Regions from separate parts of the Paenibacillus sp. PSB04 genome, predicted to be linked through region 2. Evidence: predicted binding sites of a transcription regulator. Region 2 holds the regulator's gene; each other region holds the start of a gene.
The links. The regulator NrdR, encoded in region 2, represses ribonucleotide reductase genes. The targets are predictions, from matches to a motif close to AACACNATATATNGTGTT.
Positions count from the first base shown of each region.

Region 1: a site for NrdR is predicted at 2,192-2,209, ahead of K2F33_RS31580 (adenosylcobalamin-dependent ribonucleoside-diphosphate reductase). Genes of this name have one in related genera too.
Region 3: a site for NrdR is predicted at 2,026-2,043, ahead of nrdI (class Ib ribonucleoside-diphosphate reductase assembly flavoprotein NrdI). Genes of this name have one in related genera too.

Region 1 covers NZ_CP081301.1:6,893,992-6,898,818, forward strand. The annotation lists gene K2F33_RS31580 (adenosylcobalamin-dependent ribonucleoside-diphosphate reductase) at 1-2,005, opposite strand, end outside; gene K2F33_RS31585 (DEAD/DEAH box helicase) at 2,458-4,203, shown strand; gene K2F33_RS31590 (YqhG family protein) at 4,203-4,827, shown strand, end outside.
Region 2 covers NZ_CP081301.1:7,183,376-7,188,202, forward strand. The annotation lists gene K2F33_RS32970 (Gfo/Idh/MocA family protein) at 1-768, opposite strand, end outside; gene K2F33_RS32975 (AraC family transcriptional regulator) at 935-1,813, shown strand; tRNA gene K2F33_RS32980 (tRNA-Ala) at 1,865-1,937, opposite strand; gene nrdR (transcriptional regulator NrdR) at 2,174-2,641, opposite strand; gene K2F33_RS32990 (alpha/beta-type small acid-soluble spore protein) at 2,856-3,074, shown strand; gene K2F33_RS32995 (lytic transglycosylase domain-containing protein) at 3,166-3,729, opposite strand; gene coaE (dephospho-CoA kinase) at 3,726-4,322, opposite strand; gene K2F33_RS33005 (manganese efflux pump) at 4,337-4,827, opposite strand, start outside.
Region 3 covers NZ_CP081301.1:1,526,154-1,530,980, reverse strand. The annotation lists gene K2F33_RS07450 (sugar-binding transcriptional regulator) at 1-577, opposite strand, end outside; tRNA gene K2F33_RS07445 (tRNA-Arg) at 818-892, shown strand; gene clpP (ATP-dependent Clp endopeptidase proteolytic subunit ClpP) at 1,101-1,697, shown strand; gene nrdI (class Ib ribonucleoside-diphosphate reductase assembly flavoprotein NrdI) at 2,123-2,482, shown strand; gene nrdE (class 1b ribonucleoside-diphosphate reductase subunit alpha) at 2,469-4,553, shown strand; gene nrdF (class 1b ribonucleoside-diphosphate reductase subunit beta) at 4,632-4,827, shown strand, end outside.

The DNA.
Region 1 (4,827 bases), 290 kb from region 2:
CAGCCGGTACGGCAGCCTCGGAGGCAGCTGTTTCCGCAGTCGGAGCGGCCTTCGCTTCGCTCTTGTCTTCCTTCTTCTCCGTTTGCAGCACCTGCACGTCGCGACTGCCGTCACGGTAGATCGTCACGCCCTTGCATCCAAGGTCGAACGCCAGCTCATACAGCCGCTTCGTTTCTTCGACCGTGAAGTCGGCCGGGCAGTTCGCAGTCTTCGAGATGGAACTGTCCACCCAGCGCTGAATGGCGGCCTGAGCGCGGATATGGTCTTCCGCCGTCAGATCCATCGCCGTCACGAAGTAATCCGGCAGTTCTTCGCCCGGATGGGCGTCCAGCCAGTCCTGCGCGATCGGCACAAATTGCTCGTCGAAGCCGAGGCGGCTCTGACGGAAGTATTTAAACGCGAAGTATGGCTCGATACCGGTCGACGTGCCGACCATCGTTCCCGTGCTGCCGGTCGGCGCCTGGGTGATGACGGTCACGTTGCGCATGCCCTTCTCACGGATGGCCGTGCCGACTTCCGGGAACGCCTCGGTCATATTTTTCATAAATCCGCTCTGCAAATACGGATCCGCGTCAAACGCCAGGAACGAGCCTTTCTCTTCCGCAATGTCAGCCGATGCCAGGTATGCTTCGCGGGCGATAAAACCGTACAGCTTGTCAAGGAACTCGAGTGATTCCGGACTGCCGTACCGGATGTTCAGCTTGATCATCAGCTCCGCCAGACCCATCGAACCGAGGCCGATCCGGCGCTCCTTCTTCTGGTTTTTCTCGTTTTCTTCAAAATGGTACGGCGTCGTGTCGATAACGTTATCCAGGAAACGCACGGAGTAACGCGTCACCGTCGCCAGTTCGTCCCAAGCCACGTCATGCTTCTCTTCATCGTAGAACTTGGAGAGATTCATCGCAGACAGGTTGCAGACGCCCCATGCCGGAAGCCCCTGCTCGCCGCACGGATTCGTGCAGATAATCGGGTTGAAGTACCAGCTGTTGGACATCTGATTATAGTATTCCATAAAGACGACGCCCGGCTCGGCTGATTTCCACGCCGATTCGATAATCGTATGCCAGATTTCGCTCGCCTTCACCGTCCGGTACGGAATGACGGCATGGCCGCCCTGCTTCCATTTCTCAAGGTCGCCGTCCCACAGCTCGTCGTAATCCGGATCCGTCGTATCCGGGAATACCAGCTCCCAGTCCAGGTCCTCCTTGACCGCCTTCATGAAATCATTGCTCACACAGACGGAAAGGTTGGCGTTCGTCACTTGTCCCATCGTCTGCTTGACCGTAATAAAATCGAGCACGTCCGGGTGCCAGTCGTTGATCATGAGCATCAGCGCGCCGCGCCGGCTGCCGCCCTGCTCGATCAGGCCGGTTGTGTAGCTGAACAATCCGCCCCAGGATACCGCACCGCTCGAGGATCCGTTCACGCCCTTAACCACGGATCTGCGCGGACGGAGCGAGGACAGGTTGATGCCGACTCCGCCGCCCCGCGCCATAATTTCGGTCATCTCGGACAGCGTCGCCATGATACCGCCGCGGCTGTCCTTCGGCGAAGGAATGACGTAACAGTTAAACAGCGTCAGCTCGTCACTGGCACCCGCTCCGGCGGCAATCCGCCCGCCCGGAACGAGCTTCCAGTCTTCCAGAATGTAGCGGAACTTCTCTTTCCACTCGGCCTGCAGCTCCGGCGTCGGCTCCGCCGATGCCATGGCCCCGGCCAGCCGGTCCCACATTTCCTCAGGCGTCTTCTCGATATTCAGCGTCAGCTTCTCGACGTCCGTCTCCACCAGCTCGCCGCGGCGTGTTTTTACCGTCGCCCGTTTCCCCTCGCGCGATACGATCTCGCCGACTTCCTTTGTCGGAAACTTCGGATCGTCCTTGGTCAGTACAAGTACGACGTCTCCAACTTTGGCGTGATTCGGGTCCGGGTCCTTCCAAGCATACCGGTCCAAAAAGATTTTTTCGCTTAACCCCTCAAGCTTCTGTTTGCTCTGAACTTGATTCACTGTTACATTCTCCTCCCATGACTGTTCTGCCGAACGTATCGGCTCTTAGTTCCGATCAGCGGATGATGTCGGTCTGCCGACTGCGCTAAAAGTGCCGGTTCACTTCCGGGAAAGGCCTGTATGTAGCCGGGTTCCTTCCATTCAATAAACGAAATATCCCCATTTAAAACGCAAATCCGCTCGTCATGTACCATATATTGTGTGCATTGATGATTATACTATACCACATATTGTTACTCCACGCCTTAATCCTGAAATTTAGACCATGAAAGCTCTTCACTCTGGGACAACCTTTGCTTTTCTCCGCCAATCTCACTTTTTTGCTTCGGTTCCTTTGAAAAAAATTGTGAAAATCAGCGGATGCCTCCATCCATACGGAGGTTATGAACTCTCCGGTTTACGTGCATACTACTCTTACGCGAGATTACGAACCTATTAAGGAGGTACAAGGCTTGAAAACTTCTCATCTCGGTAGCGGGGCGCAGGCCGGGGACCTTCCTGTTCCCCTGAATATTGACCGCAGCTGGCTGGATAACCTCGAATCCCGCCTGGATAAAGGCGGCCCCTGGGGTGACTTCCGGCTGTTTCAGCTGGCCGTTCAGGGCGAAGAGGCGCGGCTTGTGACGAGCTTTGACGAGCTGCAGTGTGTGAAGCATTTGCAGGACCTGTCCCCCCTTCCCCATCAGATCGACACGGCGCGGAGGGTGCTGTTTGAGATGTCCGGCAGAGCCATTCTGGCCGATGAGGTCGGACTGGGCAAGACGATCGAAGCAGGACTCATTTTAAAAGAATACATGGTGCGCGGGCTGGTATCCAAAGTGCTGATTCTGGTACCCGCCTCCCTGGTGCTCCAGTGGGTCCGCGAGCTGAACAGCAAATTCGGCATCCCGGCGGTCGCGCAGAAAAAGGCTTATTCCTGGCATTCCGACGTCGTCGTCGCCTCCATGGATACCGCCAAGCGCGAGCCCCACAAGGACATGCTGATGGAGCAGGAATACGACATGCTCATTATCGACGAGGCGCACAAGCTGAAGAACAAGAAAACGACGAACTATCAATTTATCCAGAAGCTGCGGAAAAAGTACTGCCTGCTGCTGACTGCGACGCCGGTTCAAAACGATATGAGCGAGCTCTTCAACCTTATTACGCTGCTGAAGCCCGGCCAGCTCGGGCGGCAGGGGGATTTTGCGGCCAACTTCGTTGTCGGCAAACGGCAGGCGAAGAACGAGGGTCAGCTCCGGGACGAGCTCGCCAAGGTAATGATCCGCAACCGGCGCGGCGAAGGCCCGGTGCAGTTCACCAAACGGACGGTGCGCAACGTCAGCCTGCAGCTCTCTCCTGAGGAGCAGGCGCTGTACGACGGTGTAACTTCTTTCGTCAAGAACCAGTACAAAGCGTCCGGGGGCAACCTCAGCAGCATGCTGTCCCTGGTCACGCTGCAGCGTGAGGTGTGCAGCAGCCGGGACGCGGTGTTCCTGACCCTCGTGAACCTGTCCAAGAAGATTCCGGACGACTCCCCGCTCACCGCCGAAGTGTGGGAGCTGGTGAACGCAATCCGGAATATCAAAGCGAACACGAAGGCCGAAAAGACGATCGAGCTGATCAAGGACATGAACGAAAAGGTCATCGTGTTTACGGAATACCGGGCGACGCAGGAATACCTGCTGCAGTATTTTCAAAAGCACGGCTTGTCCTGTGTACCGTACCGCGGCGGAATGAACCGGGGCAAAAAGGACTGGATGATGGACCTGTTCCGCGGCCGGGCCCAGGTCATGATCGCCACCGAAGCCGGCGGCGAGGGCATCAACCTGCAGTTCTGCCACCATATGATCAATTTTGACCTGCCATGGAACCCGATGCGGGTGGAGCAGCGGATCGGCCGCGTCCACCGGCTCGGGCAGCAGAACGACGTGAAGATCTACAACCTGTCCACCACCGGAACGATCGAGGAGCATATCCTGAATCTGCTGCACGAAAAAATCAACATGTTTGAGACGGTCATCGGCGGCCTGGATGTCATTCTGGAGCGTTTCGAGAAAAAGGAATCGTTCGAGAAAAGCCTGTACAAGCTGTTCCTCGAGTCGGAGTCGGATGAGGAAATCCGCAGCAAAGTCAGCTCGCTCGGGCAGTCGCTTGACCAGATCAAGCGCGAGATCGAATACGAAGATGCGGAAACCGTCATTGAGGAGGAAGCTTGATGAGCCTGTCCCCGCAGGAAGTTCAGAAGCAAGTGCTAACCTATCTGGAAACGACCGAATGCAGCATTATCGAGAAGTCCCCTTATCACGTGACTGTCAAACTGTCACCGCAGGCGGACAAGCAGCTGACCAACCGCCCCTACTACTGGGGCTTTATTGAACGGACTGGGGCGGAGCCGGAGACTCTCTCCTACACCTTCGTCTTTGATCCGGACCAATATAACGAACAGGCGGCCAAAACCCCGCCCCCTTCAGCGCAGCCTCAGCCGCAGGACAGCATTCTGTCGAGGTATTTCGGGGTGAATCCGGCAGGGCCGCGGATCGGCCCGGGGCGGATTCCCCGCGAAGACGTCACATACGGCAGCAGCCGGCTGCAGCAAATTTGGGCCGTAGCCCGGCAGGAGGGCTCCTGCGTGTACCTGTTTGAGCAGCCGGGCCCTTTGCAGCGGGAGACGCTGTTCTCCGCCCCCTACGAGCCGTGGCTGGGCGTCTGCTTCAAGGTCGAGATGACCTGCGACGTGAAGAAAGAAGCGCTCCACTTCATCGGCATCTCGCTGGTGACCGGGCAGATCGACCAACAGTTTGCCCAGCGTCTGGAGAAGCTTCAACTCGGGCCGCGGCTGC
Region 2 (4,827 bases):
CCACGGCGCCGAGATCCGGGCATGCTCACCCTGGAAAATAAACTGCTGTTCTTCACCATGATGAACGACGGAGCTTGTAATTTGCCCTAAGCTGCCGTTCGGATATTTCAAAATCGCGATGGACAAATCCTCCACTTCCGCATTGTCATGCGCGACGTTGCTCATATATGCCTGAAGCTCGCTGGGCTGACCCAGCATCCAGAGCAAGGCGTCGATATGATGAACCGCATGGTTCAGCGTCGGACCGCCTCCCTCCTTCTCCCACGTGCCGCGCCACCATAAATCGTAATAGCAATGGCCCCGCCACCAGAACGAATCTACCTGGGCATGAAGAATTCTGCCGGCCAATCCGCTGTCCACAACGTGCTTCAGCTTCATAATCGGATTTCTGAAACGATTTTGGGCAATGACGGACAATACTTTCCCGTTTTGTTCCGCAGCTTTGATCATGGCATCGCATTCTTCAAGAGAGGAAGCCATCGGTTTTTCCACGATCACATGACTGCCTGCATTCAGAAAATCAATAGTAACGGGCGCATGAACAAACGGAGGCAGACAAACGGAAACCAGGTCGATCTCCTGATCAAGCAGTTCCTTGTAATCTTTAACTATGACAGCATCCAAACCGTATTGCTCCCGCTTGCTTTCGGCCTTCTCGGGATAAAGATCGCATAAAGCAACAATGCTGCAGCGGTCTTTCAACTGCAGATAACCTTCGATATGAGCGGACGAAATCGCCCCGGTCCCAATAATCGCAACCTTGATCATTTCGGTTAACCTCCCCTGAGCTTTCTTCATTGGCATATAAGGATATTAACTGAAGCTGCGAGAACATTGTGCTTCGCTGTGGGGGAAAAAATAACACTAGATTGCGGTTCTGCGATAGAATAGATTCGAAAGCGAGTACATACGGGGGAAGAAGGAGGCAGCGGCCATGTCTTTTGTAGCGGGTAACTATAGCGAGGTGCCCCTGCATTTTGCCTATAAACGAAAAAGCGTCAACGATGAGCATAAGGAAACCTTCCACTCCCATCTCGGGGTGGAAATATTGTTGATCCATCAAGGGAAAGGGACGATGATCGTCAATAACAACCGCTACGACATCAAACCGGGCATGCTCTGCATTTTTCAGCCTTATCAGCTTCATCATCTCAAGCTCGAATACGACGAAGGCCAATGCTTCGAACGCTCTCTCGTGACCTTTGAACCGACGATGTTTGAGTCTTATTTTGAAAAATGGCCTTCGCTTCATACCTTTTATCGATTCTTGTATTTAGGGGAACTCTCAGTTCCGTGCTTGTATGACACCGGGGATGAGCTCCACATCCTGGACGCTGTCTACAAAAGCTTGGATAATCAATTACCCGCGCTTTCAGATGCAGAAAGATATGAGGAATTTTCTTTATTTCTCGTCATGCTGTACCGTTCGATCCAACACGTATGGGATCAGCGGACGGAAGCCGGGCTGCCGAAACCGGCCCTTCGCCAAAATCATCAGGTGGAGCACATATTGACATGGATCGAGGCCAACTATACGTTACCGTTTCGGCTGGACGACATGGCCAAGTCGCTGCATTTATCTCCCTATCATGTTTCGCATCTCTTCAAAGAGGCGACAGGCATCAGCATCTCCGAATACATCATGGCCCGCCGGGTCCATCAATCCGTTCTGCTGTTAACGACCACGAAAAAACCAATCTCGCTCATTGCTGAGGAGATTGGTTTAGCGAACAGCTCTTATTTTTGTAAATTGTTCAAACTGCGCATGGGCATTACCCCACACCAGTATCGGAAGAAGTGGGCCAGGGCTTAAAATTAAAAAAGACAAACAAAAAAACCCTTGATTCCCAAGGGTTTTCTTCTATGGAGCCTAGGGGGATCGAACCCCTGACCTCATCGCTGCCAGCGATGCGCTCTCCCAGCTGAGCTAAGGCCCCTTAATATTTTCTACTGATTTATTATGTATCAGCGACTCTTATAATTTATCAAAGATTTATGCATGTGTCAACAAAAAAATTCAAAAAAAAGATTTGGAGCTCATGCAAGTGTTCAGCCTCATGCTCTCATGCCATGACCACCGCCAAAAGCAAAAGAGGCCTTGTAAGGCCCTTTTGCTCTTTAAGATGGTTGCATCCTCTGTAACGGATCGGCAAAGCAGCATACCCCTTAACGGTTAGTCCTCCACCGTATTTTTGGACAGCAGCCCCTTCAGCTCTTTCATGAACATGTTGATATCTTTAAATTGGCGGTAAACCGACGCAAAGCGGACATAAGCCACCTCATCCACCGGATACAGCTGCTCCATCACCAGCTCGCCGATCTGGCGGCTCTCCACCTCCGCCACGGCGGTGTTGCGCAGTGATTTCTCCACCTCGGAGACGATCATGTCGAGCTGCTCGACAGATACCGGGCGCTTCTCGCAGGCGCGAATCAGGCCGCGGAGGATTTTATCCCGGCTGAACTCTTCCCGGCTTCCATCCTTCTTGATGACCATCAGCGGCGTTTCCTCCACCATCTCAAACGTGGTAAAGCGCCGGCTGCACTTCTCGCACTCACGCCTGCGGCGGATCGATTTATTTTCGTTAGCGGGCCGTGAGTCCAGCACTTTCGTGCCGGCATAATCACAGTACGGACATTTCATGGTAAACTCCCTTCCTTTGCAAATCACGGTGTATATAGAACAAAATCACGAACATTCACAGGGTCCGAATACCGCGAACCCTTATCCCATCAGGGATTAGCTTGCCGCCTCACCGAAATGTATTAAATTTCCAACAAAAACTTTTCAAAAAGAGTAATGAACTTTTGAGCTTCGAGACATAATACATTTACAAACAGCGAGGAGGTGAACAACAATGGCTTCCAACAACAACAGCTCCAACAACCTGGTAGTACCTAAAGCTACCGCAGCCCTGAACCAATTGAAATATGAAGTCGCTCAAGAACTGGGTATCAGCATCCCACAAGACGGATACCAAGGCAACATGACTGCATATGAGAACGGTTCGATCGGGGGACTTATCACTAAACGTTTGGTGACCCTGGCTGAACAACAACTGGCTGGTCAATTCTAATTCGGTTTGATACCCGAAGAAGTGTTGGAGACGCTAACCTAGCTTCTCCAATGCTTCTTTTGTTATGTTTAGCGACAGAACAGTACTCCCTTTAAAACTCGCTGTATATCCGCGTGTACTGATTGTAGTAATAAATGACCCGCTGGACGTAGTGCCGGGTTTCCCCGATGGGAATATTTTTGACCGAGTCGTAGGTCCCGTCCCATACGCCCCTTTTCAGCCAACCGTCCACTTTACCAGGCCCCGCGTTGTATGCGGCGATCACGGCAATCCGGTTTCCTTTAAACTGCTCCGACAGCGTTTTGAGATACCAGGTGCCGATTTCGATGCTGGCCTCCGGCTCATGCTTAATATGGTCCAGCGTCACCTCCGGAAGCTTGGCCTTTTCCATCGCCCAATTGGCCGTATCCGGCATTAACTGCATCAGGCCGAGAGCCCCCTTCTTGGACTCCTTGCCCAGCTTGTAATTGGATTCCACCCGGATAATTGAAGCCACCAGAAACGGGTCGACGTCATAACGCTCAGCCTGCTCGCGAATGTTCTCTTTATAATGAATCGGGTAAAACCACGACATCCAGTTCGTATTAAAAAACAGGATGACGACAAATCCTAAGAACAACAGAAGAAGCACTCTTTTTTTGCGTAAAAACTTCATAGCAGGCCCTTCCGGTTCCAAAATTCATCCACTTGGCGCTCCGTCTCGGAAGGTTGTCCACTGTTGTCGATCACAACGTCGGCCCGCTTCTTCTTCTCTTCGATATCCATTTGGGAACGAATCCGCGCGACCGCTTCATCCTTCGTCAGCCGATTCCTCTCCATCAGGCGTTCCACCTGAACCTCAAACGGGGCATAGACCAGCAGGACCTGCTCAAACATCGCTTCCAGACCCGATTCAAACAGGAGCGGGATGTCCACCACTACCAGGCGGTCCGGGTGCTCCTGTTCAAAGGTGTGCATCTGCTCCCGGATCTCCTGACGGATCGCAGGATGCGTAATATCGTTCAGAGCTTTGCGCTCGCCCGGATCGTGAAACACGATATCCCCCAGGCGTCTGCGGTCCAGCGTTCCGTCCGGAAGGAGGATGGCTTGTCCAAAATGCTCGACGGCCGCCGCCAAAACCGGATGACCCGGGAGCATGACTTCCCGGGCGATGACGTCGGCGTCAACAAGCAGCGCCCCCTTGCTGACTAAGAGGGCGGATACGGTACTTTTTCCTGTCGCTATTCCTCCGGTTAACCCGATGTTCATATCCTTAACTCACCTCATAACAGCTTCATTATTCCCATTACAATTAATAATATTGCCGGCAGCACCGTAAACCGGCGCATCCACGTTCGGGACGCAAAGCGCAGACCCGTCTTCATTCCGACGACCAAAAAGGTGCCGCTGAAGAGAGCGATCACGAAGGCGGTCAGCAGCGGCGAAAAGCCGAGCAATGCCGCACCTAGACCCGCGCCGAACGCATCCAGGGACAAGGCGATGCCAAGCCACATGGCCTCCCATCCGGAGATGCTGCCCGACTTATCCATATCCGCAGAAGACGGCGTCCGCAAAATGCGGATCACGACGCCCAGCTTCCGGATTTCCAGTGAAAACACCGTCTGTTCTGGTGCTTCATGCTGGGCAGGGTCCAGTGTACCTTCTCCGCCGGAGCTTTGCAAGCCTAGCCCCTCCATCCCGCTGGTTTGGGCGTCTTTAGCCTGCTTGGCGAGCTCTGCGTCTTTGGCTTCCAAGACTTCTTTGCCTTCCCCGC
Region 3 (4,827 bases), 1.7 Mb from region 2:
ATGCGATCGTATTCGCCTGAAACTCCACGCTTTCGCCAAGTCCGCCCCTAGCTGGCACGAACCAGCTGTTCTTCATCGGTACGGCCGCCTGCGGCGTCAACTGCTCCGCCACTTCGGCGAGCGTTGAGCCTCCAGTCACCGCTACGGTGTCCCCTTGGTTCATGACGCCAAGCAGCGCTTTGGCACCCGCGCGTCCCAAGTCACGCTTCGTGAGCGGCGACGATTCGCAATCCCCGGGCACGACCACGACTTTGCGCAAGCCGTACGTCTGGCGGATCTTCTCGCCAAGATCATTGAGTCCGAACAGCACTTTCACCATCGGCTCCATCTGTTCGAGCAGCTTGCTTCCCGCCTCACTGACCCTCATCCCAGAGCTCTCGATCTCAATCAGGCCCTGGGACTTGAGAAGATCCGTCTCGGCCCGCAGCACCCGCTCGGTCATATGCAGGGATGCAGCGAGCGTTCTCCGGCCGATCAGCTCCGACAGCATGATCTGATGAAGAATGGTATATCTGGTCTTGAGAACGTCCACGAGATCAGGCAGAAGCTGCTTTTGTATCTCTAATATATCCCGCATTTCTTTCCACTCCTGCAACTTCGCTTCCCTCTCTCCCCTGGCCCCAAAATGTCCCGGGTCAACGTTTTAAGTCCCACCACTATTCTACTCAATAATGGCGCTGGTTGCAAGTAGTCCACTGACTATAATTCACATCAGCCTTTCCTCCTATACAGCATTTTCCTGATTCAAAAATTTTAATAACTTAACCCTTGCATTTTGAGGCAAGCTATCATATAATAACTCTTGCTATTGAATTTTGCGCCCGTGGTCCAATGGATATGACGTAGGCCTCCGAAGCCTGAGATCGAGGTTCAATTCCTCGCGGGCGCGCCATTTTTCTTCAATAGAAGAGAACGCAGAACGGCAACCGTTCTACGTTATGTTTTTAACCAAACGTACCACAGCCAATCAGATGGCTATTTTTTTTACCTTGAGTTTGACTTTCTTTGACTTTTTGTTTGAAATTGTTTATCATGTGGTTAATACGGTAACAGTATGTATAGAATGACCTATTTTGAGCCAATTAAGGGAGGTTTTCCACGTGAGTTATATTCCTATGGTCGTCGAACAAAGCAACCGGGGTGAACGGGCTTACGACATCTATTCCCGTTTGCTGAAAGACCGCATCATTTTCCTGGGCACCGAAGTCAATGACGTGGTCGCCAATTCTATCATCGCCCAGCTGCTGTTCCTTGCAGCCGAAGATCCGGAGAAAGACATCCATTTGTACATTAACAGCCCCGGCGGATCCATTACGGCCGGTATGGCGATTTTCGATACAATGCAGTTCATCAAACCGGACGTATCTACAATCTGCGTAGGCTTGGCCGCTTCCATGGGCGCGTTCCTGCTGAACGCCGGCGCCAAGGGCAAACGCTTCGGCCTGCCGAACAGTGAGATCATGATCCACCAGCCGCTCGGGGGTGCGCAAGGCCAGGCTACGGATATCGAAATCCGCGCCCGCCGCATTCTGAAAATGCGCGACACCTTGAACCGCATCCTGTCCGAACGTACCGGACAGCCGCTGGAGCGCATCGAGAAAGACACCGACCGTGACTACTTCATGAGCGCAGCTGAAGCGCAGGAATACGGACTGATCGATAAAGTTCTGGAAAGCACTCCAATCCAAGGCGTGTAAATATTCGCGGCTTTGGAACCGAAGAAAAACAGGGAATCTCTCCGAATCGATCCGCTTACGGATCGCCGGGAGACTCCCTGTTTTTTTGTTTTTCAAGGCATCAAGCAGGCTGCAAGCGCACCCATGATCATGATTCTCATAGGCTTGACCACATCAATATATTGATGTATTATTCTTACTACATGCCAAATATCATCTACATATTGATTTCCATCGGCATAGTATATATAACATATTTTCCCTCTATCCCAGTCTATCGGTGTAGTTCTGGGATTAAGGGATTTCATGTTCAGCGAAGCTGAACCATTCTGTGATCACAAGAATAACGACCACGATATGTGGTGTGGTTATCTACAATGACGTCAATAGACGTTTTTTTTGCGCCCGTGACCACGGCAGAGAACATTATTCAGGAGTGAAGGATCATGCTAATCGTCTATGATTCCAAGACCGGCAATGTCAGACGCTTTGTCAACAAGCTGAACATGAGAGCCATTCCGATCGAAGAGCAGGAGCAGGTGAATGAGCCTTACGTGCTCGTAACGTATACAACGGGTTTTGGGCAGGTGCCCGAGAAAGTGTCCAACTTCCTGTCGAAGAACAACCGCATGCTTCGCGGCGTGTCGGCCAGCGGCAACCGGAACTGGGGGCCTCGTTTCGCCAAAAGCGCGGATACGATATCGGAGATGTACCATGTGCCGGTCATCACCAAGTTTGAGCTTTCGGGAACGATGCGGGATACGGAGATTTTCAAAGAGAGGGTGCGGAGCATTGAAGCATATTGAACTCAACAACGAAATTATGCAGCGCGGATCGGACGGTTACTTTCAATTGGAAAAGGACCGGGAGGCGGTTGCCGCCTTTATGGAGGAAGTGGAGCGCGATACGATGAAGTTCGGCTCCCTGCGCGAGAAGCTGGATTACCTGATCAGCAACGACTACTACGAGAACGTGTTTGAGCATTATACCTACGACGAAGTCGAGTCCGTGTTCAACCTGACGGGGAGCAGCGACTTCCAATTCCAGTCCTACATGGCGATCTCGAAGTTCTACAAGGACTATGCGATGAGAACCAACGACAAGAAGCAGTACCTGGAGCAGTATCCGGACCGCGTCGCCATCGTGGCGTTGTACTTGGGCGAAGGGAATATCGGTAAAGCGCTCCGTATCGCCGAAGCGATGATCGAGCAGCGGCTGCAGCCAGCTACCCCGACCTTCCTCAACGCCGGCAAAAGCCGCCGCGGTGAGCTGGTCTCCTGCTTCCTGCTGGAAATGGACGATTCACTCAATTCGATCAACTACGTGCTCGGCACCTGCATGCAGCTGTCCAAAATCGGCGGCGGCGTTGCCGTCAATTTGTCCAAGCTGCGTGGGCGCGGCGAACCGATCAAAGGCGTGGCCGGAGCGGCCAAAGGCATCATGCCGGTGTTGAAGCTGATGGAGGACGCGTTCTCCTATGCCGACCAAATGGGCCAGCGCAAAGGCTCGGGTGCCGGATACTATAACATTTTCGGCTGGGATGTCATCGAGTTCCTCGATTCGAAGAAAATCAACGCCGACGAGAAGCTGCGCATCAAGACGCTGTCGATCGGGCTGATTGTCCCAAACAAATTTTACGAGCTCGCCGCCCAGAACAAGCCGCTTGTGGTCTTTGGCCCCTACTCGGTGTATAAAGCCTACGGCAAGCATCTGGACGACCTGGACATGGACGAAATGTACGACGAGCTGCTCGCCAATGACCAGGTGACGAAGAAAACCGTCATGAGCGCCCGCGACATGTTGACGAAAATCGCTTCGATCCAGCTCGAGTCCGGTTATCCGTACATCGTGAACAAATCGAACGCCAACAAGGTGCATGCGCTGAAGGATGTCGGCCAGATCAAAATGTCCAACCTGTGCACGGAAATTTTCCAGCTGCAGGAGACTTCGGAAATTAACGATTACGGTGTCGACGATGTGATTCGCCGGGACATCAGCTGCAACCTGGCCTCGCTGAATATCGTGAACGTAATGGAGCAGGGCAAAATCAAGGAATCGGTCCGTGTCGGCATCGAGGCCCTTACCGTCGTCAGCGATCACTCCCGCGTAGAGAACGCGCCGGGCGTGAGCCTCGCCAACAAGGAGCTGCACTCCGTCGGCCTCGGAGCCATGAACCTGAACGGTTACCTGGCCAAGAACAAAATCGCATACGAGAGCGCGGAAGCGCGCGAGTTTGCGAGCACCTTTTTCATGATGATGAACTACTACTCGCTGGAGCAAAGCATGGAAATCGCGCGCGATCGCGGCGAAACGTTCCGGGACTTCGACAAGTCCGAGTACGCGAAGGGTACCTATTTTGACCGCTATCTCGAAAAGGACTTCCGGCCGCAATCGGAACGCGTGAAGCAGCTGTTTGAAGGCATCGAGATCCCGTCCCCTGAGGACTGGGCGCAGCTCAAGGTGCTTGTTCAGAAGCACGGACTGTACCATGCCTACCGTCTGGCGATCGCGCCGACGCAGAGCATCTCGTACATCCAGAACGCGACGTCCAGCGTCATGCCAATCGTCGAGCATATCGAAACGCGTACCTACGCCAACTCGACGACATATTACCCGATGCCGTTCCTCAGCGCGGAAACGCAGTGGTATTATAAATCGGCCTACAATATCGACCAGTTCCGCCTGATCGACATGATCGCGGAAATCCAGCAGCATGTGGACCAAGGCATTTCCACCGTGCTGCACGTCAACAGCACCGTATCGACCCGGGAATTGTCCCGTTTCTATATTTACGCCGCCCAGAAAGGGCTGAAATCGCTGTACTACACCCGGACGAAAAAATTGTCCATCGAAGAGTGCACCAGCTGCGCCGTCTAAATTCGAATATTACGCAAGGCGACGGCGGGGGCTTGAACAGCCCCTGTCGCCTTCTTCTATAAAAGGAGCAATGGTCTGATGAAAGCAGTAAACTGGAACCGGCCCGATGACGATTTTACGCTCATGTTCTGGCAGCAGAACATCATGCAGTTTTGGACCGACGACGAAATCCCTTTGTCCGACGATAAAATGGACTGGATCAAAATGACTGACGAGGAGCGCACCGCCTACAAGCATGTGCTTGGCGGACTGACGCTGCTGGATACGCTGCAGG